2 regions of the Streptomyces sp. NPDC059679 genome follow, and region 2 is predicted to be linked to the other one. Evidence: predicted binding sites of a transcription regulator. Region 2 holds the regulator's gene; the other holds the start of a gene.
What was found. The regulator HspR, encoded in region 2, represses chaperone genes until heat shock. The targets are predictions, from matches to a motif close to TTGAGNNNNNNNNNCTCAA.

Region 1 (6,146 bases), on a different contig from region 2:
TGCTGGACACAAAGTGCTCCAGGCTGACGCCGGTGCCGATCAGCATCTGCGCCTCGCCGATCAGCCGGACCGTGCCGTCGTCGTTGGTGTGGCTGTAGACCTTCGGCCACAGCGTGCGACGGTTCCAGTCGTCGATCGCTTCGAGCAGTCGCGGCTTCTCGTCGATCTCGTGCGGCCGGTCGTAGAAGGTCCGGACCGAGAAGACCTGCTGCTCCTCCTCACCACGGAACATGAAGTAGGTGCGGAACTGCTCCCACGGCGCGGCGAGGTCCCCTTCCTCGTCGACGACGTACTTCAGCTCCATCTGCTCCAGCAGCTGCTTGACCAGGTCCTGGTCGGGCAGCACGGGGCCCGTCGGACCCGTCGGTTGCGGCTCGGGCTGGCCCCCGAAATTCGGAATCGAGGACGGGTCGATGCTCACCGTGGATTTCCCTTCGTCTGGATACCGCCATCCTCCCTCACACCCGCCCCCGGCGTGCAAGTGCGGGCGGACTGTTACTGCGCCGGGCCCACCAGCAGGTCGTCGCCGATCCGGTCCACCCGGACCGTGTCGCCGTCCCTGACCTCGCCCGCCAGGATCTCCTTGGCGAGCCGGTCGCCGATCGCCGTCTGGATCAGCCGGCGCAGCGGCCGCGCCCCGTACGCCGGGTCGTTGCCCTCCTCCGCGAGCCAGGCCAGCGCGGCCGCGGTGACGTCCAGCTTGAGCTGCCGCTCGGCCAGGCGCTCGGCGAGCCGCTCGATCTGCAGCTCGGCGATGCGGGCGAGCTCGGGGCCGCTGAGCGCGGTGAAGACCACCAGGTCGTCCAGCCGGTTCAGGAACTCCGGCTTGAAGGAGGTCCGCACGGTCTCCAGCACGCTCTGCTTCTTCTCCTCGTCGCCGAGCAGCGGGTCCACCAGGTACTGGCTGCCGAGGTTGGAGGTGAGGACCAGGATGGTGTTCCGGAAGTCCACGGTCCGGCCCTGGCCGTCCGTGAGCCGCCCGTCGTCCAGGACCTGGAGCAGCACGTCGAAGACCTCGGGGTGGGCCTTCTCGACCTCGTCGAGCAGCACCACGCTGTACGGGCGGCGGCGCACCGCCTCGGTCAGCTGGCCGCCCTCCTCGTAGCCGACGTAGCCGGGGGGCGCGCCGACCAGCCGGGCGACGCTGTGCTTCTCGCCGTACTCGCTCATATCGATGCGGACCATGGCCCGCTCGTCGTCGAAGAGGAAGTCGGCGAGCGCCTTGGCCAGCTCGGTCTTGCCGACCCCGGTCGGGCCGAGGAAGAGGAACGATCCGGTCGGCCGGTCCGGGTCGGCGATACCGGCCCGGGTGCGGCGTACGGCGTCGGAGACCGCCCGTACGGCCTCGAGCTGGCCGATCAGCCGCTTGCCGAGCTCGTCCTCCATGCGCAGCAGCTTCTGGGTCTCGCCCTCCAGCAGCCGCCCGGCGGGGATGCCGGTCCAGGACGCGACCACATCGGCCACATCGTCGGGGCCGACCTCCTCCTTGACCATCGTGCCGCGGCCCTCCTGGACCTCGGCCTCGGCCTCGGATGCCTCCTCCAGCTCGCGTTCGAGCGCGGGGATCTCCCCGTACAGCAGCTTGGACGCGGTGTCGAAGTCCCCGTCGCGCTGGGCGCGCTCGGCCTGGCCGCGCAGCTCGTCCAGCTTCTCCTTCAGCTCGCCGACCCGGTTGAGGCCCTGCTTCTCCTTCTCCCAGCGCGCGGTCAGCCCGCGCAGCTCCTCCTCCTTGTCGGCGAGGTCGCGGCGCAGCTTCTCCAGCCGCTGCCTGCTGGCCTCGTCGGTCTCCCGGGCGAGCGCCATCTCCTCCATCTTCATCCGGTCGACCGAGCGCTGGAGTTCGTCGATCTCGACGGGCGAGGAGTCGATCTCCATACGCAGCCGGGAGGCCGCCTCGTCGACCAGGTCGATGGCCTTGTCGGGGAGGAAGCGGGAGGTGATGTAGCGGTCGGAGAGGGTCGCGGCGGCGACCAGCGCGCCGTCCGCGATCTGCACCTTGTGGTGCGCCTCGTAGCGGCCCTTGAGCCCGCGCAGGATGGCGACGGTGTCCTCGACGGTCGGCTCGGCGACCAGCACCTGCTGGAAGCGGCGCTCCAGCGCGGCGTCCTTCTCGATCCGCTCGCGGTACTCGTCGAGCGTGGTGGCGCCCACCATGCGCAGCTCGCCGCGGGCGAGCATCGGCTTGAGCATGTTGCCCGCATCCATCGCCGAGTCGCCGCCGGCGCCCGCGCCGACCACGGTGTGCAGCTCGTCGATGAACGTGATGATCTGGCCGTCGCTGGACTTGATCTCGGCCAGGACGGTCTTCAGCCGCTCCTCGAACTCACCGCGGTACTTGGCGCCCGCGACCATCGCGCCCAGGTCCAGCGCCACCAGCCGCTTGTTCCGCAGGCTCTCGGGCACATCGCCCTTGACGATCCGCTGCGCCAGGCCCTCGACGACGGCCGTCTTGCCGACGCCGGGCTCGCCGATCAGCACCGGGTTGTTCTTGGTGCGCCGCGACAGCACCTGTACGACGCGGCGGATCTCCTGGTCCCGGCCGATGACCGGGTCGAGCTTGCCGTCGCGCGCGGCGGCGGTGAAGTCGGTGCCGAACTTCTCCAGGGCCTTGTACGTGCCCTCCGGGTCCGCGTTGGTCACCCGCTGTTCGCCCCTCGCCTTCTCGAACGCGGCGAGCAGCTTCTTGGCGCCCGCCCCCTGCTCCGCCAGCAGTTCCCCGGCCCGGCCGCCCTTGGCGGCGATACCGATCAGCAGATGCTCGGTGGAGACGTAGTCGTCGCCCAGGTCCTTGGCGCGCTCGGCGGCGTCCGCGAGCACCGCCAGCAGCTCGCGGTTCGGCTGCGGCGGGGCGACGGTCGACCCGCGCACGCTCGCCAGCCCGGCCAGCAGCCGCTCGGTGCCATCCCGTACGACCGCCACATCGGCGTCCACGGCGGCCAGCAGATCCATCAGGTTTTCGTTGTCCTGGCCCTGCAGCAGGGCCAGCAGCAGATGCGCGGGCGTCAGGTCCGCATGCCCCGCGGAGACGGCTCGGTCATTGGCGGCGCTCACCGCCGCCCGGCTCTTGTTGGTCAGCTCGGCGTCCACGTCCCCGTGTTCCTCCTCATCGCGCTGGTGGCACTCAGTTCGTACTCAATCCCTGCCGTGCCCAACATCCGTAAAGTTGAGTCTATTCCACTCAAGTGCTCGAGTGTGAGGGGTCGGGAGCGGCGGCCACCGTGAACAGCACAGCCGATAGATTGACCACCATGGCCCTCGACCCCCGCGACCCCGGCCCCGGCTACCTCGCCTTCTGGCGCGAGCGCCATGTGTGCACCCTGACCACACCGCGCCCCGACGGCACGCCGCATGTGGTCCCCGTCGGTGTCACATACGACCCGGCGGCCGGAATCGCTCGCGTCATCGCCAACAAGCACAGCCGCAAGGTCGCCCATATCCAGGCGGCCGGCCCCTCCGGCGCGCCCGTCGCCGTCTGCCAGTTCGCCGGGAGGCGGTGGGCGACGCTCGAGGGCCGGGCGGTGGTGCGTACCGAGGCCGACCTCATCGAGGACGCGGTGCGGCGCTACGCCGAGCGCTACGAGCGCACCCCCTCCCCCAACCCGGACCGGGTGCTGATCGAGATCACGCTCACCAGGGCGCTGGGCCGGGCGTGAGCACGAGGGACGCCGCCGGGCCTCGCCCGGCGACGCCCGTGTCCCCCATCGCCACTCAGCTCGGTCCTTTCGCCTTCGCGTACTCGGTGGCCATCTCGCCGCCGACGTCGTACAGCACGACGGCCTCGTCACCGACCACCCGCGCTTCATGCCCCGGCGGGACGACATAGACATCGCCGGGCCCGACCTCGGACTCCGCCCCGTCATCCATCCGGATGCGCATCCGCCCCCGGGCCACGATCCCGCGGTGCTCCACCTCGCAGCTGTCCGTGCCGGCTATCTCCTTGACGGACTCCGTCCAGCGCCAGCCGGGCTCGAAGGTGCCCACGGCGAAATCGAGACCGCTCAGGTGCAGGACCTCGATGTGGCCCCGGGGAAAGTCACGCCGCTCGTCGGGCTTTTCGATCGTCTTGACTTCCAACATGGCGGTACCTCCTGTGCCGTACTTCCATCGTGCGCCTGAAAGCCCCGCCCGCGCATATGCCGGACGAACCGAAACGGCTCACCGCTCCCCACCGTCGTCGCTGTCGTTGTGGTGCCGGTGCGCCGCCCACGGGTGGCGCAGCCTGATCCACACATCCCGCGCCCGCCGCCCGGCCCGAGCCCGGCTCACGGCCACCAGCCTCCGCGCCTCCTCGACGGTCTCCACCATGGGCCCCGAACCACGCAGCGGCATGCCCGCCGTCTCGTGCAGGAAGTGCGCGGAGACCAGCCCGACGAAGCCCGCGGCCATCAGGTAGTACGCCGGCACCAGGTTGTCGCCGGTCGTCGCCACCAGCCAGGAGGCGACCAGCGGGGTGGTGCCGCCGAACAGCGACACCGAGATGTTGAACGAGATCGACAGCGCGCCGTAGCGCAGCCGGGTCGGAAACAGCGCGGGCAGTGTGGCCGCACTGGTCCCAGCGAAGATCACCAGCAGCAGCCCGAGGATCACACAGCCCACCGCGGGCATCAGAATCCCGCCCGCCTGGATCAGCAGCACCGCCGGGATCGCGAGCGCGATCATCGCCACGCTGCCGGCCATGAACATCGGCCGCCGCCCCCAGCGGTCGGATGAGCGGCCCACCACGGTGATCGTCAGCGCGACGAGGATCATGGTGGCGAGCACCAGCACCTGGGCCGTGGTGGCGTCCTGGCCGAGGGTGGAGGTCATATACGTCGGCAGGTAGGACGTCACCATGTAGTTGGTGACGTTGTAGAGAAGCACAAGACCCATGCAGATCAGCACGGCCTGCCAGTGCCGGGTGAAGATCTCCTTCAGCCTGCCCCTACCGGACTGGCGCGCCTCCTCCACCGGATCCACGTCCCCGCGCCCGGCGCCGACCGCCTCCGCCGCCCGCTCGGCCTCCTGCCGGAACGCCGGGGTCTCCTCCAGCCGCAGCCGCATATACAGCCCGATCAGCCCGAGCGGCCCCGCGATCAGAAACGGCACCCGCCAGCCCCAGTCCACCATCCCCCGCTCGCCGAGCACGGCGGTCAACACCGTGACCACCCCGGACCCCAGCGAGTAACCGACGAACGTCCCGAAGTCCAGCCAGCTGCCCAGGAAGCCGCGGCGCCGGTCCGGGGCGAACTCCGCGATGTACGTGGTCGCCCCCGCGTACTCGCCCCCGGTCGAAAACCCCTGCACCACCCGGCACGCCAGCAACAGCAACGGGGCCGCGAAGCCGATGGCCGCGTAACTGGGCAGCAGCCCCACCGCGAAGGTGCCGATCGCCATCATGATCATGGTGGTCGAAAGCACCCGCCGCCGCCCGATACGGTCCCCCAGCGGCCCGAAGACCAGCCCGCCCAGCGGGCGCACCAGGAACGCGACCGCGAAGGTGGCGAAGGTGGAGACCACCTGGGTCGCCGGTGAGCTCGACGGGAAGAAGACCTTGCCGAGGGTGACCGCGACGTACGCGTAGACGCCGAAGTCGAACCACTCCATCATGTTGCCCACCGCCGTCGCGGCGACGGCCCGGCGCAGCCCCATCCGATCGACGACCGTGACGTCCGAGATGGTCAGCGGCTCCTTGCGGCGGCGCAGCAGCGTCCGCAGCATCCGATCGGTGCGCTCGCTCCCGCCGCCGCGCACCGCCTGGCGGGTGCGGCGTAGGGGATGACGGGGTGGTGGGCGACCGGTACTCATCCTCTTCCCTGCCGATTCCCTGCCGACGTCCCTACTTCCCTGCCGACGTCCTTACCATCGTGCGCCCGAGCGCACGGGGCCGCACGGGGCCGCACAGGGCGAAAACTCTTCCAAGATTTTTTGCCGGGGCTGTCGATCCGGCCGCCTCCCGTTCGACGCAAGGGTGAGAGCGGAGAGGGAGTCCCCGCCTCCGTACCAAAGAACCGCAGAACCAAGGAACCAAGGAGCCACCATGCCGCGCTTCATGACGCTGATCCACATCGACGAGCAGAACGCCCCCGCCGACGGCCCCAGCCCCGAGCTCCAGGAGCGCATGGGCGCGCTGCTGGAGGAGATCACCAAGGCCGGGGTGATGCTGGAGA
Region 2 (6,146 bases):
ACGGCCGCGTCAGAGGTGTATCCGATACAGCCCGTCGGCCGTACGGCTGCCGCGGGCCGCGACCCCGAGCCGGTCGTCCAGCCGGCCCACGAGGTCGTCCAGGTCCAGCGTGCGCAGCCGCGCCGCCACCAGCTCGACGGCCAGCGGCAGATCGTCCAGGGCGGCGCAGACGCGCCGTACGAGCCCGGGATCGGCGGTGAAGCCGCGCCGCACCGCGCCGGCCCGGTCGGTGAACAGCCGCACCGCCGCCTCGCCGGCCAGCGGCCGTACCTGCTGGACGTGCTCGCCGATGACACCGAGCGGCTCGCGGCTCGTGGCCAGGACACGCAGCCGCGGGCAGGCCGCGAGCAGCCGCGCCGCCAGGACGGCGGTCTCCTCAACGACGTGCTCGCAGTTGTCGAGGACGAGCAGCAGCATCCGGTCCGACAGCGCGGCGATCAGCCGCTCGACGGGCGTCTGGGGGCCGCTCCCCAGCTGGAGCCCGTTCTCACGCAGGCCGAGCGCGCCCAGCAGCGCCTGTGACAGCCCCGAGCCGTCGCGCAGCGGAGCCAGCGCCACGAAGCACACCTCGTCGGCCGCGACCCCGGCGACCTCCACCGACAGACGGGTCTTGCCGACCCCGCCGGGACCGATCAGGGTGACCAGCCGGGCCACCCGCAACAGCTCGGCGACCTCGGTCACCTCCTCGGCCCGGCCCACGAAGGAGGTCAGCTGGGCGGGTGGCGCGACGGGCGACGGCGACGGAGCGGCGTTCAGCAGTTCCCGGTGCAGTGCGGCGAGTTCGGCCGAGGGATCGGCGCCCAGCTCCTCGGCCAGGTGTCTCCGGGTCTCCTCGAACACCACCAGCGCCTCGGCCTGCCCGCCCTCGGCGAACAGGGCGCGCATCAGCAGTCCCGCCGGCCGCTCCCTGAGCGGATGGCGGCCGACCAGCTCGCGCAACTCCGGTACGGCCGCGCGGTGCTCACCGAGCCTCAGCTCGCCCTCGATCCGGTCCTCGAGCGCCCCGAGCCGAAGCTCCTCCAGCCGTACGGCGGCGGCCCGGGCCGCCTCGCTCTCGGCGACCTCGGCCAACGCGGGCCCCCGCCACAGCTGCAGCGCCTCGCGCAGCAGCGCGACCGACCGCCCGTGGTCGCCATCGTCCAGCGCGGCCCGGCCCTCCCGGGCCAGCCGCTCGAACCGGCAGGCGTCCACGTCATCGGGCGCCACCACGATCCGATAGCCCGCTCCGGCCCGCTCGATCGCGGCCGCCGGGCCCAGCGCCGTACGCAGCCTGGACACCTGGGACTGCAGCGCATGCGCCGACAGCCCGCCGCCCGGGTCGAGTTCCTCGGCCAGCCGGTCGGCCGACACGACCTCACCGGGACGGACCAGCAGCAGCGCCAGCAGCGCCCGGCGGGCCGGTCCGCCCAACGCGGCCTCGGTCCCGTCGTCGTGCCACGCCCGGGTCTCGCCGAGGATTCCGAACCGCATGCCGGTGATTATGCACACGCCAAAGCGGCCCGGTGACCGACGGGTCGGTCACCGGGCCGCTCGATGGAGTGAAGCGCCAGGCGCTACTCCGACCGCTTGGGCTTGGGCCGCCACACCACCAGCGCGCTGGTCTGCCGGACCTGGTCGTAGGGGACCAGGTCGCGGCGGTAGGAGGCGTGGACCGCGGCCTCGCGCTGCTGCATCGCCGCGGCCGCGCCCTCGACCGCGGACTGGAGTTCGGCGACGCGCTCCTGGAGGGCGGCGACCTGGTTCTCCAGTTCGATGATGCGCTTGATACCGGCGAGGTTGATGCCCTCGTCCTGGGAGAGCTGCTGCACCTGGCGGAGCAGCTGGATGTCGCGGGCCGAGTAGCGGCGGCCGCGGCCGGCCGTGCGGCCGGGGGAGACCAGACCCAGACGGTCGTACTGGCGCAGGGTCTGCGGGTGCAGCCCGGAGAGCTGGGCGGCGACCGAGATGACGTACACCGGCGACTCGTCGGTCAGCTCGTACGGGTTGCGGCTCCTCGCCCCGCCCATGCCACTTCTGCCTCCGGGCCCTCGGCCAGACGTCTCCATCGGGTCACGCTCCCTTCGCGGACTGGAACAGCTCCGCCCGCGGGTCCTCCCCCGCGGTCGCCTCTCGGTACGACTCCAGCGCCTCGCGCGCCTCGTCGCTGAGGTCCTTGGGGACGGTGACCTCGACGGTGACCAGGAGGTCGCCGCGGGTGCCGTCCTTGCGCACCGCGCCCTTGCCGCGGGCGCGCATCGTGCGGCCGTTGGGCGTGCCGGCCGGCAGTTTGAGGGTGACCGGGGGGCCACCGAGCGTGGGGACCTTGATCTCGCCGCCGAGCGCCGCCTCCGGGAGGGTGACGGGCACGGTGACGGTGAGGTTGTCCCCCTTGCGGCCGAAGACCGGGTGGGGGTCCACATGGACCACCACGTACAGGTCGCCGGCCGGGCCGCCGGTCTCGCCCGGGGCGCCCTTGCCGCGCAGCCGGATCCGCTGACCGTCGCTGACGCCCGCGGGGATCCGGACCTGCATGGTGCGGGCACTGCGGGCGCGCCCGCTGCCCTTGCAGGTCTCGCAGGGGTTCTGCGCGATCAGGCCGCGGCCGCGGCAGTCCACGCACGGGTCGGTGAGCGAGAAGCCGCCCCCGCCGCCGCGGCTGACCTGGCCGGTGCCGACGCAGGTCGGGCACACGCGGGGGGTGCCGTTCTTGTCGCCGGTGCCCGAGCACGCCTTGCACGGGGCCTGGCTGGACATCCGCAGCGGGACCGTCGCCCCCTCCACCGCCTCGGTGAAGCTCAGCGTCACCTCGGACTCGATGTCCTGGCCGCGGCGCGGCTGGGCACGGGTGCCGGTGCCACGGTTGAAGAGTCCGCCGAAGACGTCCCCGAGGCCGCCGCCGAAGCCGCCGGCCGCTCCGCCGCCGCCCTGGGCACCGCCGAAGAGGTCGCCGAGGTCGAAGTTGAAGCTGCCGGGGCCGCCCGCGCCCGGCCCCGGGCGGAATCCGCCGTTGCCGAACAGGGCGCGGGCCTCGTCGTACTCCTTGCGCCGCTTGGGGTCGCCGAGGACGTCGTTCGCCTCGGAGATCTCCTTGAAGCGCTCCTCGGCCTTGGCGTCGCCCTTGTTGGCGTCCGGGTGGAACTCGCGGGCGAGCTTCCGGTACGCCTTCTTGATCTCCGCCTCGGTGGCGTCCTTGGGGACGCCGAGGACCTTGTAGTAGTCCTTCTCGACGAAGTCCTTGGTGCTCATCCTCGACGTCCCTCCTCTCCTGCCACCGCTGTCACGTCAGCTGTCACGTCAGCCCTCGTCCGGGCCACCGCTCTCCTCGTCCGGCGTCTCGTCCCCCTTGGGCTGGGCGCCCGGCTGGGGCTCGGCGACCGCGACCCGCGCCGGGCGGATCGTACGCTCGCCGATTCGATACCCCGGCTGCAGAATCTGCACGCACGTGGTTTCGGTGACGTCCGGCGCGTACGAGTGCATCAGCGCCTCGTGCACCAGCGGGTCGAAGGGCTCGCCCTCCGTGCCGAACTGCTGCAGCCCCAACTTTCCCGCGACCGTCTCCAGCGATTCGGCGACGGACTTGAAGCCGCCGACGAGCTCGCCGTGGTCACGGGCGCGGCCGATGTCGTCGAGCACGGGCAGCAGCTCGGTCAGGAGGTTCGCCACGGCGATCTCCTTGACCGTGACCCGGTCCCGCTCGACCCGGCGTCGATAGTTCTGGTACTCCGCCTGGAGCCGCTGGAGGTCGGCCGTCCGCTCGTTGAGCGCGGTACGGACCTGGTCCAGCTGGGCCTGGATGGCCACCTGCTCGAGGTCCCCTGCCGGGGCTGCCGGGCCCGCCTTGTCGGCGGACCCGGCGGCACCCTTGGCCGCATCGTCAGGGGTCTGTGCGGCCTCGGAGGGGACGTCGGGCTGCTCCTCGAAGCCCGGGGTCTCCTCCGTCACGCGGCACCACCCTGGCCCTTGTTGTCAGCCTTCTCGTCGTCCACGATCTCGGCGTCCACGACGTCGTCGTCGGCCTTGGCCTGGCCGCCGCCGGGCGCGCCCGCTTCACCCGCCGCGCCCGCGCCGTCCGCCTGGGCGTTGGCGTACAGCGCCTGGCCCAGCTTCTGGCTGACGGCCGCGACCTTCTCGGTCGCGGTGCGGATCTCGGCGGTGTCGTCGCCCTTGAGCTTTTCCTTCAGCTCGCCGACCGCGGTCTCGACCTCGGTCTTGACGTCGCCGGGGACCTTGTCCTCGTTGTCCTTGAGGAACTTCTCGGTCTGGTAGACCAGCTGCTCGGCCTGGTTGCGGGTCTCGGCGGCCTCGCGGCGCTTGTGGTCCTCCTCCGCGTACTGCTCGGCCTCGCGCATCATGCGGTCGATGTCGTCCTTCGGCAGCGCGGAGCCGCCGGTGACGGTCATCTTCTGCTCCTTGCCGGTGCCGAGGTCCTTGGCGCCGACGTGCATGATCCCGTTGGCGTCGATGTCGAAGGTGACCTCGATCTGCGGCACGCCGCGCGGGGCCGGCGGCAGGCCGGTCAGCTCGAACATGCCGAGCTTCTTGTTGTACGCCGCGATCTCGCGCTCGCCCTGGTAGACCTGGATCTGCACGGACGGCTGGTTGTCCTCGGCCGTGGTGAAGATCTCCGAGCGCTTGGTCGGAATGGTCGTGTTGCGCTCGATCAGCTTGGTCATGATGCCGCCCTTGGTCTCGATACCGAGGGACAGCGGGGTGACGTCCAGCAGCAGGACGTCCTTGACCTCGCCCTTGAGGACACCGGCCTGGAGCGAGGCGCCGATGGCGACGACCTCGTCCGGGTTGACGCCCTTGTTGGCCTCCTTGCCGCCGGTCAGCTCCTTGACGAGCTCGGCGACGGCGGGCATCCGGGTCGAGCCGCCGACCAGGACCACGTGGTCGATCTCGGAGAGGGCGATGCCCGCGTCCTTGATCACGTTGTGGAAGGGGACCTTGCAGCGCTCGAGCAGGTCGCTGGTCAGCTGCTGGAACTGGGCGCGGGTGAGCTTCTCGTCCAGGTGCAGCGGGCCCTCGGCGGACGCCGTGATGTAGGGCAGGTTGATGGTGGTCTCGGTCGAGCTGGAGAGCTCGATCTTCGCCTTCTCAGCGGCCTCGCGGAGGCGCTGCAGGGCCATCTTGTCCTTGGACAGGTCGACGCCGTGGCCGTTGTTGAACTGCTTGACCAGGTAGTCGACGACGCGCTGGTCCCAGTCGTCACCACCGAGGTGGTTGTCACCGTTGGTGGCCTTGACCTCGACCACGCCGTCGCCGATCTCCAGCAGCGAGACGTCGAAGGTGCCACCGCCGAGGTCGAAGACCAGAATGGTCTGGTCGTCCTTCTCGAGCCCGTAGGCGAGGGCGGCGGCGGTAGGCTCGTTGACGATACGCAGGACGTTGAGGCCCGCGATCTCACCGGCTTCCTTGGTGGCCTGGCGCTCGGCGTCGTTGAAGTACGCCGGGACGGTGATGACCGCGTCCGCGACCTTCTCGCCCAGGTAGGCCTCGGCGTCCCGCTTGAGCTTCTGCAGAATGAAGGCGCTCATCTGCTGCGGGTTGAAGTTCTTGCCGTCGAGGTTGATGTGCCAGTCGGTGCCCATGTGGCGCTTGACCGACCGGATGGTCCGGTCCACGTTGGTCACGGCCTGGCGCTTGGCGACCTCACCGACCAGGACCTCGCCGTTCTTGGCGAAGGCGACGACGGACGGCGTGGTCCTGGCGCCCTCGGCGTTGGTGATGACGGTGGGCTCACCGCCTTCGAGCACACTGACGACGGAGTTCGTCGTACCCAGGTCGATGCCGACCGCACGAGCCATTTCGCAATCCTCCAGCTACACAGCATTGAGTGGAACAGGCTCAAGAGTGCATGATCAACTTCCGCATGTCAACAGACCTGAGTCGGGCGGGCTCAACTTTTATATGGCCCTTATGGACAGGACACGGACAAGAGGAAGGGAGGGCCGAGGACATGACCCCCATGCGACCCCCACACGCCCCCGCAGACGCGACCGAAGACGCGGCCAAGCGACGCAGATCACCGGCCGGTCGGCTACATAGGCCGGCCCTTCCCCGGGTAATCTCGGTCAAGACCCGATAAGTTACTGCTTAGTAATTCCGCTCTCGCAGGTTCGAGGAGCCCCCATGCAACTCGCCGCGATCATCGTGTCGCTGGTCCT

Region 1: clpB (ATP-dependent chaperone ClpB) is a predicted target of HspR. The motif match lies at 3,164-3,182, and genes of this name have one in related genera.

The regions. Positions count from the first base shown of each region.
Region 1 is NZ_JBHWES010000088.1:25,755-31,900, forward strand. Features, by position in the region: gene ACFV2X_RS49425 (YbjN domain-containing protein) at 1-421, opposite strand, end outside; gene clpB (ATP-dependent chaperone ClpB) at 496-3,087, opposite strand; gene ACFV2X_RS49435 (pyridoxamine 5'-phosphate oxidase family protein) at 3,249-3,653, shown strand; gene ACFV2X_RS49440 (cupin domain-containing protein) at 3,709-4,077, opposite strand; gene proP (glycine betaine/L-proline transporter ProP) at 4,156-5,697, opposite strand; gene ACFV2X_RS49450 (YciI family protein) at 6,017-6,146, shown strand, end outside.
Region 2 is NZ_JBHWES010000031.1:127,452-133,597, reverse strand. Features, by position in the region: gene ACFV2X_RS29820 (BTAD domain-containing putative transcriptional regulator) at 10-1,470, opposite strand; gene ACFV2X_RS29815 (heat shock protein transcriptional repressor HspR) at 1,554-2,006, opposite strand; gene dnaJ (molecular chaperone DnaJ) at 2,050-3,225, opposite strand; gene grpE (nucleotide exchange factor GrpE) at 3,274-3,921, opposite strand; gene dnaK (molecular chaperone DnaK) at 3,918-5,786, opposite strand; gene ACFV2X_RS29795 ((Fe-S)-binding protein) at 6,112-6,146, shown strand, end outside.